Regions from separate parts of the Glutamicibacter sp. NPDC087583 genome, predicted to be linked through region 1. Evidence: riboswitches for the same ligand, from Rfam matches in the RefSeq annotation. Region 1 holds a riboswitch; the other holds the start of a gene.
The links. A riboswitch is a leader RNA that binds a small molecule or an ion and turns the genes downstream of it on or off. The one in region 1 is predicted to bind thiamine pyrophosphate.

Region 1 (3,879 bases):
GAACTGTCGATTTTAGCGGACTGGTCCGCAAGGTCACCCCAGGCAACGAACCAGTAGATGAAGTTCAGTCTCGCGAATCCCAAGCGAAGATCGTTGACATCATTGCCAACATCGTCTTCGCCTTGATCCTGCTAGTCGTCGCAATTTCAGCCCTGCAGGTTCTGGGCATCGCGGCAATTTCGGTACCTGCCCAGCAGATGCTGCAGCTGGTCTTCACCGCAATCCCGCAGGTCATCATGGCCTTGGCGCTCTTGGCCGTGGGTATCCTGATTGCCAAGTTCGTCGGGCAGCTACTTGAATCCACCCTCCACGGCGTGGGTACCGACACTGTTGTTGCCCAGTGGGGCGTAGTTCCCGAGGGCAAGAGCGCTTCGGGAATCATCGCTGGCATCGTCAAGATTGCTATCGTGCTGTTCTTCGGTGTGATGGCGGCCCAGATGCTGAACTTCCCAGCGATCACCAATATCCTCAATGAGATCCTGGCCTTGGGCGGCAAGATCCTCTTCGGCGCAGCAATTATCGCCGCAGGTTTCGTCATCGCCAACGTCATTGGCCGCTTCTTGGGTGACACTACTGCTTCGAAGATCATCCGCTACACGGCAATTGCGCTGTTCGTGGCGATGGGCCTGAAGTACATGGGTATCGCCGATTCGATCATCAACATGGCCTTCGGCGCAATCGTCATTGGCGCAGCATTGGCAGCGGCTCTGGCCTTTGGCCTCGGCGGTCGTGATGCTGCGGCCCGCACGCTGAAAAAGATGGAGGCCCAACAGACCACCAATGGCCCGGACTCGACGCCACCGGCATCGAGCCCAGGCATCTAACCACGCATCACAAAACCTGAGGGACAGATAAGAAGTCGCGGAATCCAAGACCGGATTCCGCGACTTTTTTGATGCCCGCCAAGCTACTGCTGCGTGCCCCACGGCAAGGGCATGACCGCAGAGCCGCCATCGGTACGCAACCGTGCGTAGGTGTGCACATCGATGCGTTCTCCGGCAACCAGGAATTTGCCCCGTTCGACACCTTCGTGCAGGAAGGCGTTGCTTTCTGCCACATGCTTCGACCCGGGATTATTTGCCCGCAAGCCCAGCTCCAAGCGGTACAGTCCCAGCTCGTCGAACAGGTAATCCACTAAGGTTGCCACGGCGCGGGTGGCCAGCGACCGGCCCCGGTAATTCTGGTTCATCCAATACCAAATCCACGCGTTCCGATTGGCCGGGTCTACCGTACCGCACACCAGTCCCACCAGCCGATCCCGATATGCGACGGCCAACGCCTGCTGGCGTTCCCCGGCCTCCAGCAGTGCGCGCACATACGACTCAGCCTTTTGCGGGGAATCGGCGTCGCCTTGGCGCAACATGTCGGGGTTCGAGGAAAATGCCTCGTAGACCGCTTCGGCATCCGAAAGGCGCAGCCGGCGCACCGAGAATTCACCGCCGGCATGCACGGCTTCCTCCGGTCCTGCAGATGGCTGCGGATGAGCGGCGGCCGTGCCCTGGTGGAAGAGCAGCTGCCAGCGGCCCTGCTCATGGATCCACAGTGAACTGCGTTCGCTGGGGGAACCGGCGAGCAGCTTCCAGCGCAGCAGCACCAGCTGGTCTGAAAGCTGGAGAGCCACCGGGCTTTCGACTTTCAACGCCCCGGCATCCCGTGCCGGCTCCCGGGCCAGCTGGGCAATGATGGCCTCGCGATCATAGACTCGCCCGCTGGCTCCCACCTCGGCGAACCGAGGATGCAAGCGCCGCTGCAATTGCTCCTGGCTATGGCGTTGGCTGGATTCCAAGAGTTCTTGCTCCAACGAGATGATGGTGCTGGATAGCGCAGAACCTTGGGGAAGCACGATAGGGAAGTCATGGAATGCCATGTCAGCAAGTACATCACAGAAGATGACGGAACTGCGTTCAATGAAGTTCGACTTTATGAGCTGCATCATGCTTATAATCGCTGTAATCCGCGGGAGCCTGAATCGACCAGGCTGAGAGGGCACCGAGCCGACCGCTACACCTGATGCGGGTCATGCCGCCGTAGGAAGGAAGCGTGCCCTTGTGCATGTCAACATTGTTGGCGCCGGGATAATCGGCCTGGCCGTCGCGTTCGAGCTGGAATCACGCGCACACACCGTCACCCTCATCGATCCGGCACCCGGCCAAGGTGCAAGCTACGCGGCAGCAGGAATGCTGGCCCCGGCAGCTGAAACGGTCTGGGGCAATGGCCCGTTGCACCAGCTGCTTGCCGCCTCGAATGCCGCCTATCCGCAGTTCATCGAGCGCATCGCATCGGCCACCGGGCAACGCCCGGACTACTTGCAGAACTCCACGCTCGTTGTCGCCGCAGAGCCTGCGGACCGCGAAGCCCTGCACGAGCTGGCCGAACTGCAGATATCCCTCGGCCTGTCAGCGCAAAAGCTGCTGCCCAGCCAAGCCCGCAAGCTCGAACCAGCCTTGGCCGCCAATATTGCTGGCGCGGTCCTGTGCCAAGATGACCACCAGGTCGACCCTCGATCCATCGTCAAGATCCTGTTGGAGCATCTGCGTCCGCACCTGGTCGAGGAACGGGCGCAGGCACTGGTGACCGACGGGAAGCGGACCACCGCTGTGCGGACCGCATCGGGCCGAATCCTCGAAGCGGAGCAGACCATCGTGGCCACCGGTCTTGGCACCCTCGATGGCTTGAACGAACTTCCGCTGCGCCCGGTCTACGGGGACATCCTCCGGATCCAGGGACCAGCAGGCCCGCCGCTCATCACCCGCACCATCCGCGGCCTCGTGCACCGGGAACAGGTGTATCTGGTGCCGAGAAGGGACGGCAGCCTCGTCCTTGGCGCCAGCGTCCGTGAAGACCGGCAACAAGCGGTGAACATTGGCGCGATGCACCTGCTGCTGGACAACGCGAGAAAGCTGGTCCCCGGCATCAGCGACTACACGCTGAACGAGGCAACGGCCCGGGCACGTCCCGCCACGCCAGATGACCGGCCGCTGCTTGGACGCCTTGATCCAGGGCTGCTGCTCTGCACCGGGTACTCCCGGCACGGCGTGCTGCTGGCTCCGCTGGGCGCAACGCTCACTGCGGATCTCGCCCACGGCCACCAATCCCACCCCTTGCACCAGGCTGTGGATCCCCACCGCTTTGCCAACGCAACCTAGACCGCTCACCGAACGGAGCAGCAACCATGACAAGCATCGGCATTAATTTCAATTCACGGCAACTGAACCTGGACGAAGGAACCACCCTTCGCGAATTCATCAGCACGCAAATCGGCAAGGAACTGGACGCCAACTCGGTGGCCGCTGACGGCAGCAAGCTCGGAGTTGCCGCCGCCGTCAATGGCGCTGTCGTTCCACGCAGCGCCTGGAATAGCTACCTGCTGGCCGAAGGGCACAGCATTGAACTCGTTACCGCGGCCCAGGGAGGCTAGGCATGGAAACGCGCAACATCACCGAGCTGGACATCCACAGCGACCCATTCCAGATCGCCGGACGCACCTTGTCCTCGCGCTTGATCCTCGGCACCGGGGGAGCGAGTTCGCTGACCTCCCTGGAAAGCGCCCTGCAGGCCTCCGGAACGGAGCTGACCACCGTGGCCATCCGCCACTTTTCGGCGGCCGGCGCAGGCAACGTGTATGAACTGCTGCAGCGCAACAACGTGATTGCGCTGCCCAACACCGCTGGATGCTTCACCGCCCGCGATGCGATCCTCACCGCGCACCTGGCCCGTGAAGCTCTGGAAACCAATTGGATCAAGCTCGAAGTCATTGCCGATGAGCACACGCTGCTGCCGGACCCGCTGGAACTGCATGCGGCCACCGAGCAACTAGTGGCCGACGGGTTCCAGGTCTTCGCCTATACCAATGATGATCCGGCACTTGCCCAACGCCTG
Region 2 (3,879 bases), 180 kb from region 1:
CTGAGGTGATCCAGGATTTCTGTCCCATTTGATGACAAGACTCGTGCAGTGGCCATCGCAGCTGCCGAGACCGCCCCTTCGCCGGCCGAGCTGCAGCGATTGACGCAGGCTTTCCGCCATGATTTCCAGCGTTTCATGATGGAGTACCAGTTTGCGGTGGACGAGGTGCTGACCAAGGTCTCGATCTTGCGTGAAGAGTTCTTGTATTTGCACAATTACAATCCAATTGAGCACGTCACTTCCCGGGTGAAAACTCCGGAGAGCATCATGCGCAAGGTCTCCCGCCGGAACATCTCCCCGTCCCTGCCTGCCATTCGCGAGAACATCAGCGACATTGCCGGCGTGCGCATTACCTGCAGTTTCGTCAAGGACATCTACAAGGTTCTGAACACGCTAACCTCGCAGAATGACCTGAAGGTCCTCCAAATCAAGGACTACATCAAGAACCCGAAGCCCAACGGCTATAAAAGTGTCCATGCGATCGTGCAGATCCCGGTCTACTTATCCGATGGCCCGGTCGATGTCGTGGTGGAGCTGCAGATCCGTACCATTGCCCAGGATTTCTGGGCAAGCCTGGAACATAAGATCTTCTACAAGTACGAGGGCGAAGTTCCAGAACATCTAGTGCAAGAGCTTGCCGACGCGGCGGCCATGGCGACGAAACTCGACATGCAGATGCAGCGCTTGCATACCGAAGTCCACGGCCATGATGCCAATCAGGCACCGAGCCAAGAGGCGGATTTCGATACGACAGCGATCCAGGGGCTGCTGTCGCTGGCTCAGCAAGCCAAGGACGGGAACCAGGAGAAGGACTTGGATCACTAGCCGTTCATGCCCTCGAAGGACAATGCTGCTTCGGGGCCGGAAACCAAAAAAGATCCTCGGCCGAGGCCGAGGATCTTTGATTTGGTAGCGGCGCCGGGACTCGATCCCGGGACCTCACGATTATGAGTCGTGCGCTCTAACCAGCTGAGCTACGCCGCCACAAGTGAGAAGCAATCCAGTAGAAGCCAAGAATGCTTCTCACTCAGAGCCCCCTGCCGGAATCGATCCGGCGACCTCGTTCTTACCAAGAACGCGCTCTACCACTGAGCTAAGGGGGCAACGAGTAAATACTCTACACGGATTTCCCGGCAAAGAAAAATCGGCGGATCACCCCGGAAAAGACCAGGAGAATTCTGTAAAACCACTAGTCAATGGCTATTTATCCTCTTACTCGCTACCCCGGGGACGAAGGGTGGGACAAAAAGTGCCCTGGTGACGATGCTCACGAGAGTGCTCCTCGCGGTCAATCGGGGATTTGCCATGACGCGCAGGATAGAATCCCGCGGATCATCCCCGGTGGCCAAGCATCGAATTACCCCGCTTGGAACTTCGGAACGCTGACACCCTTTCCCACTCCAGAACCCCTGACCGAGCGGCACTTGGGCAACACCCGATCCACCTAGGCGCCCAGGCACGGCTCCGGTGCCCGGCAGCTGGATCCCGGGCCGTGAACCGGGGTGCTGGAAACCGCCAGGAAGGCAACAGCTCCTTGCCGCCCATTCCGGTCTTGAGTAGGAATATTGTGACCTCAGCAACAAATTCCCGACGGATTTTGCAAACCTCAAAAACCTGTGTAAAGTATTTACCTGTTGCCCCCTTAGCTCAGTGGTAGAGCGCGTTCTTGGTAAGAACGAGGTCGCCGGATCGATTCCGGCAGGGGGCTCGAAATAAGAGAGGCAATCTGGTTCCAGATTGCCTCTCTTTTCGTTTATCCCGCAGATGCCGTGTAGCCACTGCGAGCATGGCCCAAGGCGCACCCCAAGCTGCAGCACCGGCTATCGGCCGCGTCTTGCGCCCCGGATTCCAGGTGCCCCCGGCAAGAGTCTCCGGCCAATGAAAAGCATCCTGGCCCGCCACAGCCGGCCCTTCCCACTTCCTTGATGTCAGGCCCTGACCACTGGGTTTGCGTTTTCTCCTCGCAAGCGTGCTAAGTTGTTCGCGACCACACGGGTGCCCTGGCAAGGGCTGAGATCGGGCTATCGCCGTCCGCGACCGTTGAACCTGTCCGGGTAATGCCGGCGAAGGAAGTGAGTTTCCCCAGTGGAACAAATTGAACAGCACCCTGCCCACACCCTTGCCTACCGTGAATCTGCGGGAATTTCTGTTCCCGTCACGCAGATCCAATTGGCAGACTCCCCCAATGGACAGCCCAACGAGCCGCTGGCGGTATATCGCACCAGCGGACCGGGAAGCGAGCCCACCCAAGGCCTGCAACCCTTCCGCGAGCGGTGGATCCTGGAACGCGGGGACGTGGAAACCTATGCAGGCCGCGAACGCAACCTGCACGACGACGGACGCTCAGCGGTCCGCCGCGGCACGGCCAGCGCGGAATGGGCCGGACGCTCAGCCCCGCCACTGCGGGCCGTTGGCGGAGCCCGCGTGACGCAGATGCACTATGCGCGTGCCGGGATCATCACCCCGGAAATGCGCTATGTGGCCCTGCGCGAGGAATGCGATGTCGAGCTGGTGCGCAGCGAGCTCGCGGCCGGGCGAGCCATCATCCCGGCGAACATCAACCACCCGGAATCCGAGCCGATGATCATCGGCAAGGCGTTCCTGGTCAAGATCAATGCGAATATCGGCAACTCGGCGGTGACCAGCTCCATCGCAGAAGAAGTCTCCAAGCTCCAGTGGGCGGCCAAATGGGGCGCGGACACGGTAATGGACCTGTCCACCGGAGATGACATCCACACCACCCGCGAGTGGATCATCCGCAACTCCCCGGTCCCCATCGGCACCGTGCCGATCTACCAGGCGTTGGAGAAGGTCAACGGCGAAGCCAACGAACTGACCTGGGAGATCTTCCGCGACACCGTCATTGAGCAGTGCGAGCAGGGCGTGGACTACATGACCATCCACGCCGGGGTGCTGCTGCGCTACATCCCGCTGACCGCCAACCGGGTCACCGGCATGGTCTCGCGTGGCGGGTCCATCATGGCCGGCTGGTGCTTGGCGCACCACCAGGAGAATTTCCTGTACACCCACTTCGATCAGCTGTGCGAGATCTTCGCGCAGTACGACGTGGCCTTCTCGCTGGGCGACGGGCTGCGCCCGGGCTCCATCGCAGATGCGAACGACGCCGCCCAGTTCGCCGAGCTGGACACCCTGGCCGAGCTGACCAAGCGCGCCTGGAAGTACGATGTGCAGGTGATGGTCGAAGGCCCGGGGCATATCCCGTTCCATCTGGTGCGCGAGAATGTGGAACGCCAGCAGCAGCTGTGCGACGGGGCGCCGTTCTATACCCTGGGCCCGCTGGTCACCGACATCGCCCCGGGCTACGACCACATCACCAGCGCCATTGGCGCCACGGAGATCGCACGGTACGGGACCGCGATGCTCTGCTACGTCACCCCCAAGGAGCATCTGGGACTGCCCAACCGGGATGATGTGAAGACCGGGGTGATCACCTACAAGATCGCTGCGCACGCCGCCGATCTGGCCAAGGGCCACCCGGGTGCCACAGCGCGGGATGATGCGCTGAGCAAGGCGCGCTTCGAATTCCGCTGGAATGACCAGTTCGCGTTGTCCCTTGACCCGGTCACCGCACAGGAATTCCATGATGAGACCTTGCCGGCCGAGCCGGCCAAGACCGCCCACTTCTGCTCCATGTGCGGGCCGAAGTTCTGCTCCATGCGCATCTCCCAGGATATCCGCGACGAGTACGGCTCGGCCGAGGCGCAGGCCGCATTGGCCGGGATGGCGCAGAAAAGCAGGCAGTTCCTTGAAAGCGGCGGCACGGTCTATCTCGGGGACGGGATCCCGGTGGGAACTCCTGCTCCGTAAATAGCCTGCGGCGCACGAAAAACGCCCTTGGGGCAAGCTTTCGGCTTGCCC

Region 2: it holds a riboswitch for thiamine pyrophosphate, as region 1 does, so the genes downstream of both, thiC (phosphomethylpyrimidine synthase ThiC) here and thiO (glycine oxidase ThiO) in region 1, are expected to answer to the same signal.

What each region holds. Positions count from the first base shown of each region.
Region 1 is NZ_JBIUWY010000001.1:449,080-452,958, forward strand. It holds gene ACIOU9_RS02220 (mechanosensitive ion channel) at 1-824, shown strand, start outside; gene ACIOU9_RS02225 (GNAT family N-acetyltransferase) at 908-1,867, opposite strand; TPP riboswitch at 1,947-2,051, shown strand; gene thiO (glycine oxidase ThiO) at 2,049-3,146, shown strand; gene thiS (sulfur carrier protein ThiS) at 3,173-3,418, shown strand; gene ACIOU9_RS02240 (thiazole synthase) at 3,421-3,879, shown strand, end outside.
Region 2 is NZ_JBIUWY010000001.1:266,659-270,537, reverse strand. It holds gene ACIOU9_RS01285 (GTP pyrophosphokinase family protein) at 49-825, shown strand; tRNA gene ACIOU9_RS01280 (tRNA-Met) at 908-984, opposite strand; tRNA gene ACIOU9_RS01275 (tRNA-Thr) at 1,032-1,103, opposite strand; tRNA gene ACIOU9_RS01270 (tRNA-Thr) at 1,637-1,708, shown strand; TPP riboswitch at 1,982-2,089, shown strand; gene thiC (phosphomethylpyrimidine synthase ThiC) at 2,086-3,828, shown strand.